Regions from separate parts of the Mesorhizobium sp. M0601 genome, predicted to be linked through region 3. Evidence: predicted binding sites of a transcription regulator. Region 3 holds the regulator's gene; each other region holds the start of a gene.
The links. Region 3 encodes LexA, which represses DNA repair genes until DNA is damaged. Its sites were predicted from a motif close to TGTTCNNNNTGTGTTCNG; they were not measured.
Positions count from the first base shown of each region.

Region 1: a site for LexA is predicted at 2,073-2,090, ahead of dnaE (DNA polymerase III subunit alpha). Genes of this name have one in related genera too.
Region 2: a site for LexA is predicted at 1,865-1,882, ahead of NKI41_RS05180 (ATP-dependent helicase). Genes of this name have one in related genera too.
Region 4: a site for LexA is predicted at 2,982-2,999, ahead of NKI41_RS01885 (PA0069 family radical SAM protein). Genes of this name have one in related genera too.

Region 1 is NZ_JAMYQK010000008.1:167,193-171,723, reverse strand. Features, by position in the region: gene NKI41_RS11140 (acetyl-CoA carboxylase biotin carboxylase subunit) at 1-1,779, shown strand, start outside; gene dnaE (DNA polymerase III subunit alpha) at 2,354-4,531, shown strand, end outside.
Region 2 is NZ_JAMYQK010000003.1:212,470-217,000, reverse strand. Features, by position in the region: gene NKI41_RS05180 (ATP-dependent helicase) at 1-1,823, opposite strand, end outside; gene NKI41_RS05175 (glucose/quinate/shikimate family membrane-bound PQQ-dependent dehydrogenase) at 2,076-4,388, shown strand; gene NKI41_RS05170 (hypothetical protein) at 4,399-4,531, opposite strand, start outside.
Region 3 is NZ_JAMYQK010000039.1:37,260-41,790, reverse strand. Features, by position in the region: gene NKI41_RS26520 (ComEC/Rec2 family competence protein) at 1-1,710, shown strand, start outside; gene lexA (transcriptional repressor LexA) at 1,704-2,438, opposite strand; gene kynU (kynureninase) at 2,886-4,133, shown strand; gene NKI41_RS26505 (hormone-sensitive lipase) at 4,229-4,531, shown strand, end outside.
Region 4 is NZ_JAMYQK010000001.1:375,251-379,781, forward strand. Features, by position in the region: gene NKI41_RS01870 (F0F1 ATP synthase subunit B) at 1-131, shown strand, start outside; gene NKI41_RS01875 (F0F1 ATP synthase subunit B) at 142-633, shown strand; gene rnhB (ribonuclease HII) at 890-1,585, opposite strand; gene NKI41_RS01885 (PA0069 family radical SAM protein) at 1,753-2,907, opposite strand; gene NKI41_RS01890 (glycosyltransferase) at 3,059-3,562, shown strand; gene NKI41_RS01895 (phytanoyl-CoA dioxygenase family protein) at 3,751-4,531, shown strand, end outside.

The DNA of each region.
Region 1 (4,531 bases), on a different contig from region 3:
CATCCCGGCTACGGTTTCCTGTCCGAGCGGGCATCCTTCTGCGAAGCGCTGGAGCAGGAAGGCATCGTCTTCATTGGCCCGAAGCCCAAGGCCATCAAGGCGATGGGCGACAAGATCGAATCGAAAAAGTTCGCCAACGCGGCCAAGGTGTCGACGGTGCCCGGCTGGCTCGGCGTCGTCGAAAACGCCGCCCATGCCGAAAGAATAGCCGGCGAAATCGGCTATCCCGTGATGATCAAGGCTTCAGCCGGCGGCGGCGGCAAGGGCATGCGCATCGCCTGGAGCAAGGCAGAGGTGCGCGACGGCTTCGACCGGGCGCGGTCGGAGGCGAAAAGCTCGTTCGGCGATGACCGCGTCTTCATCGAAAAATTCATCGTCGATCCGCGCCATATCGAAATCCAGGTGCTCGCCGACGCGCATGGCAACACGCTCTATCTCGGCGAGCGCGAATGCTCGATCCAGCGCCGCAACCAGAAAGTCGTGGAGGAGGCGCCGTCGCCGTTCCTCGACGCCAAGACCCGCAAAGCCATGGGCGAGCAGTCGGTGGCGCTGGCCAAGGCCGTCGACTACCAGAGCGCCGGCACGGTCGAGTTCATCGTCGACAGCGACAAGAACTTCTATTTCCTGGAAATGAACACGCGGCTGCAGGTCGAGCATCCGGTGACGGAACTCGTCACCGGCATCGACCTGGTCGAGCAGATGATCCGCGTGGCGGCCGGCGAAAAGCTCGCCATCAAGCAGAGCGACGTCAAGCTGAACGGCTGGGCGGTGGAAAGCCGCCTCTATGCCGAAGATCCGTATCGCAACTTTCTGCCGTCGATCGGCAGGCTGACGAAATACCGGCCGCCGGAAGAGGGAAAATTCGGCGAAATCGTCATCCGCAACGATACCGGCGTTACCGAAGGCTCGGAAATCTCGATGTTCTACGACCCGATGGTCGCCAAGCTGTGCACCTGGGCGCCGACACGGCTGGCGGCAATCGACGCGATGTCGGAAGCGCTGGACAGTTTCGTCGTCGACGGCATCGAGCACAACATACCGTTCCTGGCGGCGCTGATGCAGCATCCGCGCTGGCGGGAAGGGCGGCTATCGACGGCGTTCATCGCCGAGGAATATCCCGACGGCTTCGCGCCCATTGTGCCGAACAGCGAAGAAAACGCGGTGCTGGCCGCGATCGCAACCGCGGTCGAACTGCTGCGCCGCGACCGGCTCGACCGGCTGGGCGGGCGGCTGGCGCCGCATTCGGGCGCCTTGAAACGCGATTGGGTGGTGAAGATCGGCCGGGATTATCTTTCGGTTGCCATCGTCGAAGGCATGATTTCCATTCCGATGGAGCTCGACCTCACAATCGACGGCGGCAAACCGCTGACGGTGGCATCCGACTGGCGGCCGGGCGATCTCATCTGGCGCGGCACGGTCGGCGGCCGCAAGGTCGCGGCGCAAGTCAGGCCGGTGCTGAACGGGTTCCGCATCGCCTGGAAAGGCATCTCGGTGACAGCCCGCGCCATGCTGCCGCGCACCGCCGAACTCGAAAGGCTGATGCCGGAAAAAGTGGCGCCGGATACCTCGAAGATGCTGCTATGCCCGATGCCCGGCCTCGTCGTGTCGATTGCCGTTGCCGAGGGGCAGGAAGTCAAGGCCGGCGAGACGCTGGCCGTGGTCGAGGCGATGAAGATGGAAAACGTCCTGCGCGCCGAGCGCGACCTCATCGTCTCGAAGCTCAACGCCAAGCCCGGCGACAGCCTTGCCGTCGATGCTGTGATCATGGAATTCGCGTGAGGTTGGACCCGCCCTCGACGCTCTGTCTGAAGTTGGCGGGACAGCGCGCCCCTCTGTCCTGCCGGACATCTCCCCCTAAAGTGTCCCTAAAGTGGGGAGATTGGCAGCTTCGGGGCCTAGCTCGCTCCTGCAACGTTGGAAATTGGCGAAAGCCGAGATGATGGCCAATCTCCCCCCTCATGGGGGAGATGTCCGGCAGGACAGAGGGGGGCGCGAAGGAACGCGACCTGCAATCCTCTGGATACGCCCTCGGGAGACGGACAACTCGAATTTTTCCCCGTCGCGCCGTATTTTGTTCTTGCTTTGTGCCGGCAGCTATGCTATTAATTTGGCTATGGTGCTAATTGGCTCCAACGACCCGCCCGCCGAGGCGGGTTTTGTTTGTAGCCTGAGGTTGGCGGGACAGCGCCCCTCTCTGTCCTGCCGGACATCTCCCCCACAAGGGGGGAAATTGGCAGCTTCGGCGGTTGCTCTAAACCTCCAAAGCTCTAATCACTAGCGCTGGACTCGTGCTACCCGGCGCTCGACAATACAACTTCATCGACTGAGTCCCTTCAGGCGGCGCGAAAAAACCATGGCGGATGAAAGACTTCCACGCGATCCCTTGCTGCGCGAGGCCTATGCAAAGGCGTCGCGGGCGGAGGCGGCGGCGCGTCGATTCATTCATCTGCGCGTGCATTCGGCCTATTCGCTGCTCGAAGGTGCCTTGCAGCTCGGCAAGATCGTCGGCCATGCGGTGCAGGACGAATGCCCGGCAATCGCCGTCACCGACACCAACAATCTGTTCGGCGCGCTGGAATTCGCCCAGAAGGCGGTAAAGGATGGCATCCAGCCGATCATCGGCTGCCAGATCGACCTCGCCTTTTCCGGCGAGGCGAGCGACAGCCAGCGCGACCGCAGGCGGCAAGGACCGGAGATGCGGCCGGTCGTCCTGATCGCCGCAACCGAGGCCGGCTACGGCAATCTGGTCAGGCTGGTCAGCCGCGTCTACCTCGAGACACCGCCCGGCGAAGCGGTGCATCTGACGAGCGAGATGCTGCAGGGCCACACCGACGGATTGATCTGCCTTACGGGCGGGCCGCGCGGTCCGATCGGCACTGCATTGAAACAGGATCGCCGCGAACTCGCCGAGACCCGGCTCTCGGCGCTCAAGAGCCTGTTCGGCGACCGGCTCTATGTCGAGCTTGAGCGCGTGTCCGGCTATGACCGCGCCATCGAGCAGTCGTCGGTCGATCTCGCCTACCGCCACGATCTGCCGCTGGTTGCCACCAACGAGGCGTTTTTCTTCTCTCGTGAAGACTATGAGGCGCATGACGCCCTGATCGCCATCGCCGAAGGTTCCGTGGTTGCGGCCGACAATCGCCGCCGCCTTTCGCCCGACCACTTCCTGAGAGGCCAGGCCGATATGGCGAGGCTGTTCGCCGACCTGCCGGAAGCAATCGACAACACCGTCGAGATCGCGCTGCGCTGCTCGTATTACCCGAAGACCCGCAATCCGATTCTGCCGCGCTTTGCCGGCCGCGATGTCGCCGACGCCGATGCTGCGGTCAAGGCGGAGGCGCAGGAGCTTGCCAGGCAGGCGCATGAAGGGCTGGAGGCGCGGCTGGCGGCGCACGGCCCGATGCCCGGCTATACCGTCGAGCAATATCGCGAAAGGCTGGATTTCGAGCTCGGCGTCATCGAGAAGATGAAATATCCGGGCTATTTCCTGATCGTTGCCGACTTCATCAAATGGGCCAAGGCACAAGGCATTCCGGTCGGCCCGGGCCGCGGTTCGGGCGCCGGCTCGCTGGTCGCCTATGCCACGACCATCACCGACATCGATCCACTGCGTTTTTCGCTGCTGTTCGAGCGCTTCCTCAATCCCGACCGCGTGTCTATGCCCGACTTCGACATCGACTTCTGCCAGGACCGGCGCGAGGAAGTCATCCGCTACGTCCAGCAGAAATACGGCCGCGACCAGGTTGGCCAGATCATCACCTTCGGCACGTTGCAGGCGCGCGCGGTGCTGCGCGACGTCGGCCGCGTGCTGCAGATGCCTTACGGGCAGGTCGACAAGCTGAGCAAGATGGTGCCGTCGAACCCGGCCAATCCGGTCAAGCTCGCCGACGCCATCGCCAACGAGCCGCGCTTTGCCGAAGAGGCGGAGCGTGAGCCGATCGTGCAGACGCTGCTCGATACGGCGCAGAAACTGGAAGGTCTTTATCGGCACGCCTCGACGCACGCCGCCGGCATCGTCATCGGCGACCGGCCGCTGTCGGAGCTGGTGCCGATGTACCGCGATCCGCGCTCGGACATGCCGGTCACGCAGTTCAACATGAAATATGTCGAGCAGGCCGGGCTGGTGAAATTCGACTTCCTTGGCCTGAAGACGCTGACGGTGCTGGACAGGGCCGTCAAGCTGATCCGCCGCCGCGGCATCGAGATCGATCTTGCCCACATTCCGCTCGACGACCCCGAAACCTACGCCATGCTGTCGCGCGGCGAAGTGGTCGGCGTGTTCCAGGTGGAAAGTGCCGGCATGCGCAAGGCGCTGATCGGCATGCGGCCCGACTGTATCGAGGACATTATCGCGCTGGTCGCGCTCTACCGGCCGGGGCCGATGGAGAACATACCGACCTACAACGCCAGAAAGCACGGCGAGGAGGAGATGGCGTCGATCCACCCGAAGATCGACCATCTCGTCAAGGAGACGCAAGGCGTCATCGTCTACCAGGAACAGGTGATGCAGATCGCGCAGGAGCTCTCCGGC
Region 2 (4,531 bases), on a different contig from region 3:
AGCCGACCGGGCGCTTCGACCGAGCGGTCGTTCTTCCACATGTCGGTGTAGCCGCTCTCCTCCAGAATGGTCTCGGCGAGCTCGGTGTGCGGCGTGGTTTCGAGAGCCTTTTGCCAGCGTTCGAAATTGGCCGATACCTCGCGCAGTGCGGCGCGCGGCTTCGGCTTCAGCTCGTCGCTTTCGGCGAGTTTTGCCGCCGCCTCCAGCATCGGAATGCGCAGCGCCCGTGCGGTGTCGTGGATCTGGCGGATGGTGGCCTCGCCAAGGCCGCGCTTCGGCACGTTGACGATGCGCTCGAAGGCGAGGTCGTCGGCGCCTTGCGCGACGACGCGAAAGAAAGCCAGCGCATCGCGGATTTCGAGGCGCTCGTAGAAGCGCGGGCCGCCGATGACGCGGTAGTTGAGGCCGAGCGTGACGAAGCGGTCCTCGAATTCGCGCATCTGGAAGGACGCGCGGACGAGGATCGCCATGTCGTTGAGATTGTGCTTCTGGCGCTGATAGGCCTCGATGGTCTCGCCGACGGCGCGGGCCTCCTCCTCGGAATCCCAGGCGGCGTGGACATGCACCTTCTCGTCGTCCTCGGCGATCTTTTCGGTGAACAGCGTCTTGCCGAAACGGCCCTCATTGTGGGCGATGAGGTGGGAGGCGGTGCCGAGGATGTGCGCGGTCGAGCGATAGTTGCGCTCCAGCCGGATGATGGTGGCGCCGGGGAAATCCTTGTCGAAGCGCAGGATGTTGTCGACCTCGGCGCCGCGCCAGCCATAGATCGACTGGTCGTCGTCGCCGACGCAGCAGATATTTACGGTGGACAGGCGCGGGCTTCCCTCCCCCTCGAGGGGAGGGTGGCCGGGCGAAGCCCGGTCGGGTGGGGTCCGTGCGGCAGTGCTCGACCTACCGGCGGCAGTGCTCGACGCTCTAGCGGTGCCTTCTGCGGCAACCCCCTCCCCCCGCTTCGCGGGCACCTCCCCCTCAAGGGGGGAGGATTGCGGCCGTTGTGCCAACAGCCGCAGCCACATGTACTGGGCGGTGTTGGTGTCCTGATATTCGTCGACGAGGATGTAGCGGAAGCGCTTATGGTATTCCTTCAGCACGTCCGGATTGGCGCGGAAGATGCGGATCGGGTGGCATAGGAGATCGCCGAAGTCGCAAGCGTTCAGCGTTTTCAGCCGCTCCTGATAGGCCTTATAGAGCTCGCGGCCCTTGCCGTTGGCGAAGGCACGGGCATCGCCCTCGGGGATGTCGGCGGGACCGAGGCCCTTGTTCTTCCAGCCGTCGATCATCTGGGCGAACTGCTTGGCCGGCCAGCGCTTGTCGTCCAGCCCTTCGGCCTGGATAAGCTGCTTGATCAGGCGCACGACATCGTCGGTGTCGAGAATGGTGAAGTCGGATTTGAGCCCGGCCAGCTCGGCATGTCTGCGCAGCAGCTTCACTCCAATCGAGTGGAAGGTGCCGAGCCACGGCATGCCCTCGACATTGCCTTCGCCGATCAACAGGCCGATGCGCTGCTTCATCTCGCGCGCCGCCTTGTTGGTGAAGGTGACGGCGAGGATCTGCGAGGGGAAAGCCTTGCCGGTGGCAAGGATGTGGGCGATGCGGGTGGTCAGGACGCGCGTTTTGCCGGTGCCGGCGCCGGCCAGCACCAGCACCGGGCCTTCGGTGGTTTCCACCGCCAGCCGCTGCTCGGGGTTGAGGCCGTTGAGATAATCGGGCGCGTTGTTCTGGTTGCTGCGGGCAGCCATGGCGCGCGCGGCAATGCCCGACGGGGCCACGGGCCGCGCGTTCGGTTCGTCAAAAAAGGGCATGTCTTCCGAAAAGCCGGACATCTCCCCCCGAATGTAGTGATTCGGCAGCGAAAGGCCAGAAGTGTCTCCGTTTTGTTCTCTGTCCAGTCGGTAGACTCACAATCTGAATGGGTCTGCTAACCAAAACGCCGGGCTTGCGATGGGCCGGCACCGTAAAACGCCGAGCTTGCTTGACAGGGGAAGCGGGCCGGAGAAAGTTGCGTGGGGGCAGGAACGCAATGCGGGGTTGCCCATGGACGCGTCGCGGAGCGCACCAGTCGAAGGAGCACCGTCTTGGCTGTGGTCATCACCTCCCTGATCCTTTTCCTCATCGGCCTGGCGATTGGCGGCGGCGGCATCTGGCTCGTGACGCTGGGCGGCAGCTGGTACTACGTCATCGTCGGTCTAGCTTTCCTTGTCGCGGCCTGGCTGCTCTACAGGCGCAGATCCACGGCGCTGTGGCTCTACGCGGCGATCGTGCTCGGCACGCTCGCCTGGGCGGTCTGGGAGATCGGCTTCGACTGGTGGGAGCTCGGCCCGCGCGGCGGCATCATCGTGCTTGTCGCGCTATGGCTGTTGACGCCATGGGCGCGGCGCGGGCTTACCGGTCCCGACGGACGCGCGCCGCTGATCCTCGCCGTGCTGGCTTCGCTTGCCGTCGCCGGCTATTCGATGACGACCGATCCAAAGGATATTGCGGGTGAACTCAACACCGACAAGGTGACGCCGACGGCCGATCTCGGCGGCAACGTGCCGGCTGGCGAATGGCACTATTACGGTCGCACGCAATATGGCCAGCGCTATTCGCCGCTCGACCAGATCACCGCCGAAAACGTTGCCAATCTGCAGCCGGCCTGGACCTATCGCACCGGCGACGTGAAAGGGCCCGGCGACATCGCCGAGACGACCTATCAGGTGACGCCGCTAAAAATCGCCGACACGCTCTACATCTGCACGCCGCATAATTTCGCCATCGCCATCGATGCCGCGAGCGGTAAGGAGAAATGGCGCTTCGATCCGCAGGTCAAGCTCAACAAGGACCGCCAGCACCAGACCTGCCGCGGCGTGTCCTATTATGCCGATGCCAAGGTCGCCGCCGGCCAGCCCTGTGCCACACGCATCTACCTGCCGACATCCGACGCCCGGCTGATCGCGCTCGATGCGGCGAATGGCCAGGTCTGCCCGACTTTCGCCGAAGGCGGCACGCTGAACCTGCTCGCCAACATGCCATATCCGAAGCCGGGCTATTATTATTCGACCTCGGCGCCGCTGATCGTCGCCAACAAGATCATCGTCGGCGGCGCGGTCAACGACAATTATTCGACGCAGGAGCCGTCCGGGGTCATCCGTGCCTACGATGCCGACACCGGCGCGCTGTTGTGGAATTGGGATTCCGGCAATCCGGACCAGACGACGCCGCTGCCGCCGGACCAGACCTACACCAACAACTCGCCCAACATGTGGTCGACGGCAAGCGCCGACGAGAAGCTCGGCCTGCTTTATGTGCCGCTCGGCAACAAGACGCCGGACCAGCTCGGCGCCGGGCGCAGCGCCAATGACGAGAAATTCTCCTCGTCGATCACCGCGCTCGATCTCAACAGCGGACAATTGCGCTGGGTGCGGCAGACCGTGCACCACGATCTCTGGGACATGGACGTGCCGGCGCAGCCGACGCTGGTCGACATCACCACGGAAAGTGGCGTGGTGCCGGCGCTGGTCGGGCCGACCAAGCAGGGCGACCTCTATGTGCTCGACCGGCGCAGCGGCGAGCCGATCGTTCCGGTCAAGGAAGTGCCGGCACCGGGCGGCGCGATCGAGGGCGACCATACCTCGCCGACGCAGCCGGTCTCGGATCTCAGCTTCAGTCCGAAACCGCTGACCGGTGCCGACATGTGGGGCATTACCATGTTCGACCAGCTGGCCTGCCGGATCGAGCTCCGGAAGTTGCGCTATGAGGGCCGCTACACGCCGCCGTCGCTGCAAGGCTCACTGATCTATCCCGGCAATTTCGGCACCTTCAACTGGGGCGGCGTGGCAGTCGATCCGGTCCGGCAGGTGATGTTCGGCATGCCGACATACCTGGCGTTCATCTCCAAGCTGGTGCCGCGCGCCGACGTGCCGCCGCCCGGTGACACCAAGGGCAGCGAACAAGGCCTGAACCGCAATGACGGTGCGCCTTACGCAGTGATATTGAAGCCGTTCCTGTCGCCGCTCGGCATTCCCTGCCAGGCGCCGCCCTGGGGCTATGTGGCGGGTGCCGACCTTCGGACCGGAAAGATCGTCTACAAGCATCGCAACGGCACCGTCTACGACATGACGCCATTGCCGCTGCCGTTCAAGGTCGGCGTGCCCGGCATTGGCGGGCCGATGATCACTGCCGGCGGCGTCGCCTTCCTCGGTGCGGCGGTCGATGACTATGTGCGCGCTTATGACCTGACGACCGGCAAACAGCTCTGGCAGGCGCGGCTGCCGGCGGGCGGGCAGTCGACACCGATGACCTACACGGTAGCCGACGGACGCCAGTTCGTCGTCATCGTTGCCGGCGGCCACGGCTCGGTCGGTACCAAGCCGGGCGACTATGTGATGGCTTATACGCTGCCGAAATAGAGAAGTTCCTTCAGAGCCCGAGATGCCCTTTCAGGTCGGGTACCGATGCAAGTACCTCACTGGTCAGCTGCGGGCCGGCGGCTGTCTCGGCCTGCTGGACCAGCATCGTGCCGGCCTGGCTGATCTGTGCCAGCGTAAGACCT
Region 3 (4,531 bases):
TCGTTCGACAGCTATTTCGCCGGTATCGGCGGCAGCGGCTTTTTTCTCGGCAATCCGAAAGTCGTGTCGTCGGGCAGCATGCCGCTTGCCGCGCAGCTTTCTTCCGCGATCGAAGACGCGCGCGAATCCATCGCCGACCATATCCGCAGCCGCATCGGCGGTGCCGAGGGCGAGATTGCTGCTGCGCTGATCGTCGGCGTGCGCGCCGGCATTCCCGAGGAGATCAACGAAGCGATGCGGCGCACCGGCATCTACCACATCATCTCTATCTCGGGGCTGCATATGGCGTTGGTCGCCGGCACCATCATGGCGCTGCTGCGGGGTGCCTTCGCGCTGTTTCCCGATTTCTCATCCCGACGGCCGGTCAAGAAATATGCCGCGGCCGCCGCGCTTTTTTCGATTGCGGCCTACCTCGTCTTTTCCGGCATTGTCGTGGCGGCCGAACGCAGCTTCATCATGCTGGCGGTGATGCTTATCGCCGTGCTGTTCGACCGGGCCGCGCTCACCATGCGCAACCTGGCGATCTCGGCCATCGCGGTCATCCTGGTGTCGCCGCACGAGGTGGTCGGTCCGAGTTTCCAGATGTCCTTCGCCGCGACGGCGGCCCTTGTCGGCGCCTATGCAGGCTGGTCCGATTACCGCGCCGGCAGGGCCACCACGCCGCCGCCGCGGCAGTCGCCGCTACGCTTTGCCACTCGAAAGGTCCTGCTGGGCATGTGCGGTCTGGCGATGACCTCGATCATTGCAGGGAGCGCCACGGCGCTTTTCGCCATATGGCATTTCCAGCGCGTGGCGCCGCTCAGCCTGTTCGCCAATCTGGCCATCATGCCCATCGTGTCACTGGTCGTCATGCCCTTCGCCGTTCTCAGCGCGCTGGCGATGCCGTTCGGTGCGGATGGCCCTTTTCTCTATGTCATGGGCAAGGGGCTGACGGCGATGATCGCCCTGTCCGGGTGGATCTCGGAGCGCTCGCCGATCGATGCGGTCGGGCTGATTTCGCTGAGATCCGTCCTTCTGGTGACGATCGCCCTCGTCATTGCCAGCATGGCGACGACGTGGTTGCGGCTGGCGGCACTTCCTTTTGCGCTCGCCGGCTTGCTGACGACAACGCAGACACGCATACCCGACGTATTGGTCTCGGAGGACGCACGGCTGGTCGCGCTGCCGATCGGCAGCGGTGAACTCGCGGTCAACCGGGCACGCCCGAATGAGTTCACCATCGACAACTGGAAACGCGCGCTCACATCAGAGGCTATCGTCGCGCCGGAAACACCTGGAAAGAACGACCCGCAATTCGACATTGCCGATCCGGCCGACCTACCGCCGGGCATGCCGTTCATTTGCACGGACGGCCTCTGCCTTGCCAGGCATCCATCCGGCGCGATCATCGCGCAAGCCAAGGACCGCGATACTGCGCGGCCAGCCTGCGCCTTTGCCAGCTTGATCGTCATCGACGACGCCACCGCCCATAACCCCTGCTACTACGACCGGCTGGTCCTCGTCGTCACCAAACGGCAACTGGCGCGCGCGGGAAGTGCCGCCGTCTATTTCGATCCACAAGCGGCAACACGCGCCGAGATCCGCTTCGCCGTCGAAAAATCATACCGGCCCTGGCACGTGCAGCGGAAATTTTCACGCGCGGCACGGGGCCTGCCGCCATACCGCCGGGCCGACAACCCCAAAGCCGGCGCCAAGGGCGGAGCTCAGTAGCGGCGGATCAGTCCGACGAGCTTGCCCTGCACCTTGACCCTGTCTGGTCCGAAGATGCGCGTCTCGTAGGCCGGATTGGCGGCTTCCAGGGCGATCGAGGCGCCCTTGCGGCGGAACCGCTTCAGCGTCGCTTCCTCCTCGTCGACCAGTGCCACCACGATCTCACCGGGGCTCGCCGTATCGGCATTGCGGATGATCACCGTGTCGCCGTCGAAAATGCCGGCCTCGATCATCGAATCGCCTTTGACCTCAAGCGCATAATGCTCGCCGCCCATGATCATATCCGGCGGCACCGAAATCGAATGCGTCTGGTGCTGGATGGCGTCGATCGGCACACCGGCAGCGATGCGGCCCATCACCGGGATCGAAACGGCGGCGACGACATCGTCGTCATTTCCGGCTGCGGGCACGCGCGACGATGTCGGCTTGCCTTGCCGAGGGGCGCCTTGCCCAAGACTGCCCTGGATGACACTCGGCGAGAACTTGCGCGCCGCATTGAGGCCGGGGGCGATCGAGTCAGGCAGGCGTAGCACCTCCAGCGCACGGGCCCGGTTGGGCAAACGGCGAATGAAGCCGCGCTCCTCCAGCGCCGTAATCAGCCGGTGGATTCCGGATTTGGAAGCCAGGTCGAGCGCTTCCTTCATCTCGTCGAATGAAGGCGGGATACCGCTTTCCTTCAACCTTTCGTGGATGAACATAAGCAGTTCGTGTTGTTTGCGTGTCAGCATAGCGACCCCCAACAGAATCAGAAAAACAAACCCAGAACAAACACTATCTGTTCCAGTTGTGTTCCGCAACTGTTTAAAGTTTAATGAATGCGTTAAGGCTCGGGAAACAAACGACGTCCCCTACCGGCGTACCGCATTTTCACCGCCGCGAGCCTCATCGCCTTGATTCTGCTTTCGTTTGCGCCCTTCTGGCCTCCTAGAAGGCAGCACTGGCATCGGCCGTCGGTCGGCAAAAGGCACGGAATTGAACCCGTATCGACTGTGCGGTTTGGTCGATGCACCGTGAACGAAACGAACTCAAAACGCCAACCTCGGGTTAAGTCCCGGTTTCCACCGCCTGGTCAGGCTGCTTCTCGCCGGTGGAGCCTTGCTGCGCGCAACCAGGTAATGGAAGAACAGTCGATGCGTGTCCGGCGTTGCGTTGGATGTTGGGGGAGCAGACAAATCATGACAGGAATTCCCGATCTCGTGGCCATAAAGGCGATGGATGCCGCGGATCCGCTGCGCGCGATGCGCGACCGCTTTGTGTTGCCGCAAGGAGTGATCTATCTCGACGGCAATTCGCTAGGAGCTGCTTCACGTGCCGCTTTCGATGAACTGCACAAGGCCGCGACCGAAGAATGGTCGCATGATCTCATCCGCGCATGGAACACGGCCGGCTGGTTCAACATGCCGCTTGAACTTGGCGACCAGCTCGGGCGCCTGATCGGGGCCGCGGCCGGCCAGACAGTGGTCTGCGACACGACATCGGTCAATATCTACAAGCTGCTGCACGCCGCCATGGCCATGCGACCGGAGCGGCAGGTCATCGTCGCCGAGGGCGATAGTTTTCCGACGGACCTCTACATGGCCGAGGGTGTGGTTTCGACGCGAAAAGATACGCTGCTGCGCCTCTCGGGAGTCGACGCGCCGACCATCGAAGAGCTGATCGACGAACGCACCGCCGTGGTGCTGGTCAACCACGTCAACTATAAGTCGGGCGAACTGCGCGACATGCCGGCGCTGACGCGCAGGGCTCAGGAAGCCGGGGCGATGATCGTCTGGGATCTCTGCCACACCGCCGGCGCGATGCCAGTCGAGCTCGACAAGGCAAACGCCGATTTTGCCGTTGGCTGCACCTACAAATATCTGAATGGCGGCCCGGGCGCGCCTGCCTTCATCTATGCGGCTGAGCGGCATCTTTCCGACATCCAGCAGCCGCTCACCGGCTGGTGGGGCCATGCACGGCCCTTCGCCTTCGAGCCAGGCTATGCGGCCGGCACCGGCATCCGCCGGTTTCTGTGCGGCACGCAGCCGGTCCTGTCGATGCGCACGCTGAAGGGCGCGCTCGACATCTGGAACGATGTCGACATGACGGCGGTGCGCAAGAAGAGCATCGCGCTGGCGGATCTGTTCATCGAGCTTGTCGAGGCAAAGTGCGGCACTTACGGGCTCACGCTCGAAAGCACGCGCGATGGGGAAAAACGCGGCAGCCAGATTTCATTCATGCATGAGCATGGCTACCAGGTCATGCGCGCGCTGATCGAACGTGGCGTGATCGGCGATTTTCGCGCGCCATCGACCATGCGCTTCGGCTTCACCCCGCTCTATGTCGGCTATGCCGATGTCTGGCAGGCCGTCAAAGTGCTTGAGGACATCCTGCACACCGGTGCGTGGAAGGATGCGCGCTTCGCCATCAAAGCAGCTGTCACTTGAGATTGATGCGAGAGCTGGAATCGTGAGGCTGGCGACGACGCGCCGCGCGATGCTTACGGCTACGCTGCAGGGCCATATGCCAGGGAGGGCGCAGGGTGTTCGAACGTCACATTGCCGATTGGGACAACGCCTATGCCAACGGCGCCAACATAGCCGGCAGCGATCGCTGGCCGGCGGCCTGGATCGAGCCCGCGCGGGTTTTCCGCGACGTGCTTTCGACCGAGGGCAGGGCGCGGCTCGACATGGCCTATGGCGACAACCCACGCAACCGGCTCGATCTTTTCCTGCCGGCCATCAAGCCCAAGGGACTCGTAGTGTTCGTTCATGGCGGCTACTGGATGGAATTCGACAAGAATTTCTGGTCGCATCTTGCCGCTGGCCCTGTTGATCGCGGCTAT
Region 4 (4,531 bases), on a different contig from region 3:
TCAAGGCCAATGCCATGAAGGAAGTCGGCACGATCGCCGAGGACACTGCTTCGGCCATCGTCGAGGCGCTTGTCGGCGGCAAGGCCAGCAAGGCCGAAATCGCGGCCGCGGTCAAATCCGTGGCCGGGTGAGGAGCGCATCATGGACGCCACATCTCTCGCGACGCTTTGGGCAACTGTTGCCCTCGTAATCTTCCTCGGCATCGCCATCTACATCAAGGTGCCGGGCATGATCGCCAAGGCGCTTGATGCGCGTGCCGACAAGATCAGCTCCGAGCTCGAGGAAGCGCGCCGGTTGCGCGAAGAAGCCCAGCAGCTGCTTGGCCAATACCAGCGCAAGCGCAAGGAAGCCGAGCAGGAGGCGGCGGCCATCGTCGCCGCCGCCAAGCGTGAAGCCGACATGCTTGCCGCCGAGGCGCACAAGAAGACCGAGGACTATGTCGCCCGGCGCACCGCCTTGGCCGAGCAGAAGATCGGCCAGGCCGAACGCGAAGCGATCGGCGAAGTGCGTGCCAGCGCTGTCGACATCGCGGTCGAAGCCGCGCGGGCGCTGCTGGCCGGCAAGATCGACGCCAAGGCCGGCGCCGACCTGTTCAACGCCTCGCTGCAGGATTTGAAGTCGAAGCTGAATTAAGCGACTTCGACGAGAAATTCATCGAAAGTCGCCCGGGAAACCTGGCGGCTTTTTTGTTGGCGAAAGCGACTGAGCGCGTAATCTCCCCCCTCGAGGGGGAGATGTCGCCAAAGGCGACAGAGGGGGTCGGCACGTCCTGGCGCGACGCCCTATGGAACGAAAGAGAACGTTGGCGCTTCACGCGAGGCGACCCCCTCTGGCCTGCCGGCCATCTCCCCTCGAGGGAGGAGATCCGCGCCTAGCCGCCTTCGCAATGTCAATCCAAATCCGAAAAACCCTCTTCCTCCAGCACCTCGGTGCCGCCGAACCGGAACGGCGCGAAGGAGGCGCGGTGCAGCCGTGCCACTGGCCCGTGCAGATCGATCGCCGTGCGATGGCGCACAGTGGCGTAGCCCATATGCAGTTCGAAGCCGTAACGCGCATGATGGCTGCCGCAGCCGCACATCATGCGGTCGCGCATCACCTTGGCGACGATCGAGGCTGCGGCGATCGACTGCGAGCGCTGGTCGCCCTTGATCAGTGCTTTGCCCTCGCAGGGCAGCCCGGGCGGCACGTCGCGGCCGTCGGCCAGTGCCAGCTTCGGCCGGATTGACAGGGCGGCCACGGCACGGCGCATCGCCTCCAGGCTGGCCTTGAGGATGTTGGAGGCATCGATGCCTTCGGCGCTGACCGAGGCCATCGATACGGCGAGCGCGGAGCCGAGGATTTTCAGGAACAGCGCCTCACGCTGCAAATGCGTCAGCCGCTTGGAATCGTCGAGGCCGTCGGGGATGTTGGCGGGATCGAGCACCACCGCTGCCGCCACCACCGGCCCGGCGAGCGGGCCGCGGCCGGCCTCGTCCATCCCCGCCACCGGCCAAAGGCCTTCGGCCATCGCCCTCGTCTCGAACGAGAAGTCGGGTTTCTCGACGATTTCGAAGAGAAGCGGAGAATCGGAACGCGGGCGAGCCATGGTGCGGCGAGGTTCGCATCGGCTCCGATTCTCCGCAAGTCCCCTCCGGGTCGGGCGGGGCACCGGACCAGGAGGGGGCTACCGTCTGCAAGCCCGGGGACAGGACAGGCCGGACGGGATTTTTCGCCTGCTGCGGCCGCTTCAAGCGGCTGGCGCGAGACGCTTTGTCACAGCAGCATCAGCTGCTCGGTAGCCTTGGCGGCGGGGACGAACTGGTCGGTCCTGAGCGAGCGCCGCTCGGCGTTGAGGCCGAGCCGTTTGGCAGCTATCTCGAAACGCCGGCCGATCTGCCAGGCATAGGGACCGGAGCCTTTCATGCGCTTGCCCCATTCCGAATCGTAGTCCTTGCCGTCGCGCATCGAACGGATCAGCGACATGACGTGGCGATAGCGGTCGGGATAGTGGCGCAGCAGCCAGTCCTTGAAGATCGGCGCGACCTCCAGCGGCAGGCGCAGCAGCACATAGCCGGCCTCGCGCGCGCCCGCTGCCTGCGCCGAATCGAGGATGCGCTCCATCTCCGGGTCGGTCAGTCCGGGGATGATCGGCGCGACCATCACCGAGGCCGGAATGCCGGCATCCGAAAGCTGCCTGATCGCCTCCAGCCGCTTGGTCGGCGTCGACGCTCGCGGCTCCATCGTTCTGGCCAGCATCCTGTCCAATGTCGTCACCGACAATGCCACCTTGGCCAGCCCGCGTTCGGCCATGCGTGACAGAATGTCGATATCGCGGGTCACCAGCGCCGATTTGGTGACGATGCCGACCGGATGCCCGCGCGCCTCCAGCACTTCGAGGATCTCGCGCATGATCCGGTATTGCTTCTCGATCGGCTGATAAGGATCGGTATTGGTGCCGATGGCAATGGTGCGCGGCTGGTAATTATCCCTGGACAATTCCTTGTCGAGCAGCCGCGCCGCATCCGGCTTGGCAAACAGCTTCGATTCGAAATCCAGCCCCGGCGACAGGCCCATGAAGCTGTGCGTCGGCCGCGCGAAACAATAGACGCAGCCATGTTCGCAGCCGCGATAGGGATTGATCGAGCGGTCGAAGGAGATGTCGGGCGATTCGTTGCGCGTGATGATGGTGCGCGGCTTCTCGACCTGTACCTCGGTCCTGAACGGCGGCAGCTCCTCCAGCGAATTCCAGCCATCGTCAAACACGTGTCGGCTGACCGGCTCGAAACGGCCGGACGGATTGATGCCCGCCGACCTGCCGCGATTGCGGTCGGGACGAACGCGCATGCCGCTCTGCTCGATCATCGCATTCGCCATCTCGGCCCTGCCAGCGCCGAAGGCTGCAATATCGGCACGCACGATCTGTTCCATTTTGGCCCTTTCCCAGGGACTGTCCGCCCGCTGTCGAATCGCTCTGCTCATGAATGTATTCCTATCGCATTGATGAGAACAAAGCAAGAACTTTCTCGCGGCGCGCCGCAAAAACTGGCGCTGCCCACCGCTTTCCGCTATTCGGCTAAACATGCTCAGCGTCCTGATCGAAACCCTGAATGACGAGGAGGGCCTTGCCCGCACGCTCGCCTCGCTGATCGGCGGCGCGGTCGAAGGCGTGGTGCGCGACGTTCTCGTCTGCGACACCGGCTCGACCGATCAGACGCACCGCGTCGCCGAACATGCCGGCTGCCACTATGTCAGCGGCGGCATCGCCGCCGGCATCAGGCAGGCCAAGGGCGACTGGCTGCTCTTGCTGGAACCGGGCGCGCGGCTGGGAGAGGGCTGGATCGACGAGGTCGTCGCCCATACCGCCAGGCAAACCATGGCGGCGCGGTTCTCGCGGGCACGCGGCAGCCGCGCGCCGTTCCTGTCGCGCGTCTTTGCCGGAAATCGCGCTCTCGCCGAAGGCTTGGTGATCAGCAAGCGTCAGGCCGCGGCGCTGTCGAAGAACGCCCGCAGCGCCGAAGCGATCGCCCGCGGCCTGGCGACCAGGAGGCTCCACGCCGAGATCTGGGTCGCGCCGCGCAAGTGACGGCTTACCGTCCCGGTTATGGGAACTCCGCCCAAGCACATTTTCTGGCGGGTCGTCGTTTATTGTGCGTTGCACAAAATCTGGCCGGGGGTTACCATTCCCGGCGATATGGGCGAATAGGGTTTGGGGTGTGCCGGAGCGGCGACGACTAACGTCGATGCTGTTCCATCGACATTTTGAGGACCCCGATGACCCTTTCAAGCCCTGACAAGTCCGGCGCTGCAAGCCTCGAGGCGATCGCACGAAACGGCGGCACGCTGCGCCGCATCGCCGCCCGCATCCCGACCTATCTTTCCGACCTTCGCGAGAATCCGGCATGGCTGCCGATGTTCATGCTGGCCCGCACCATGCCGGCGCGGCGCCTGCACTGGCGCGGTGCAAAGCCCGTTCCGCCGGCGCGCAATGTCGGTGAAACGATGTTCGCCGGCGTTGACCGCGATGCCGTCGTCGGCGCGCTGCGCACCGAGGGGCTCTGTTCGGGCCTGATGCTGCCGGTCGCCATCCATGACGAGATCGCCCGCTTCGCCGAGCTCACGCCATGCTTCGGCAATTTCGACCGCCGGCTGGAATTCCTGCCCGAAAAACACGCCGATGCCGAAAAGCATTTCGGCCGCCCGCTGCTCAGCGGTCACTATTTCGAACGGGTCCTCGACTGCAACGCTGCGGTCGCCGTGCAGCGCGATCCGCTGCTTCTCGATATCGCAGCGCACTATCTCGGCAGCCAGGCCAAGCTGATCACGACCCGCGTCTGGTGGAGCTTTCCGACCGGTGGCGTCTCGGACGCCGACAAGAACATGGCCTCGCTCGGCAAATACCATTTCGACCTCGACGACTGGCGCATGCTGAAGTTCTTTTTCTACCTGGTGCCGGTCGACGCCGACACTGGGCCGCATGTCTATGTCCGCGGCTCCCACAACCGCCGCATCCTGAAGCATCAGCTGACGCTGCTGGTCGGCCATTCGGCGGAAG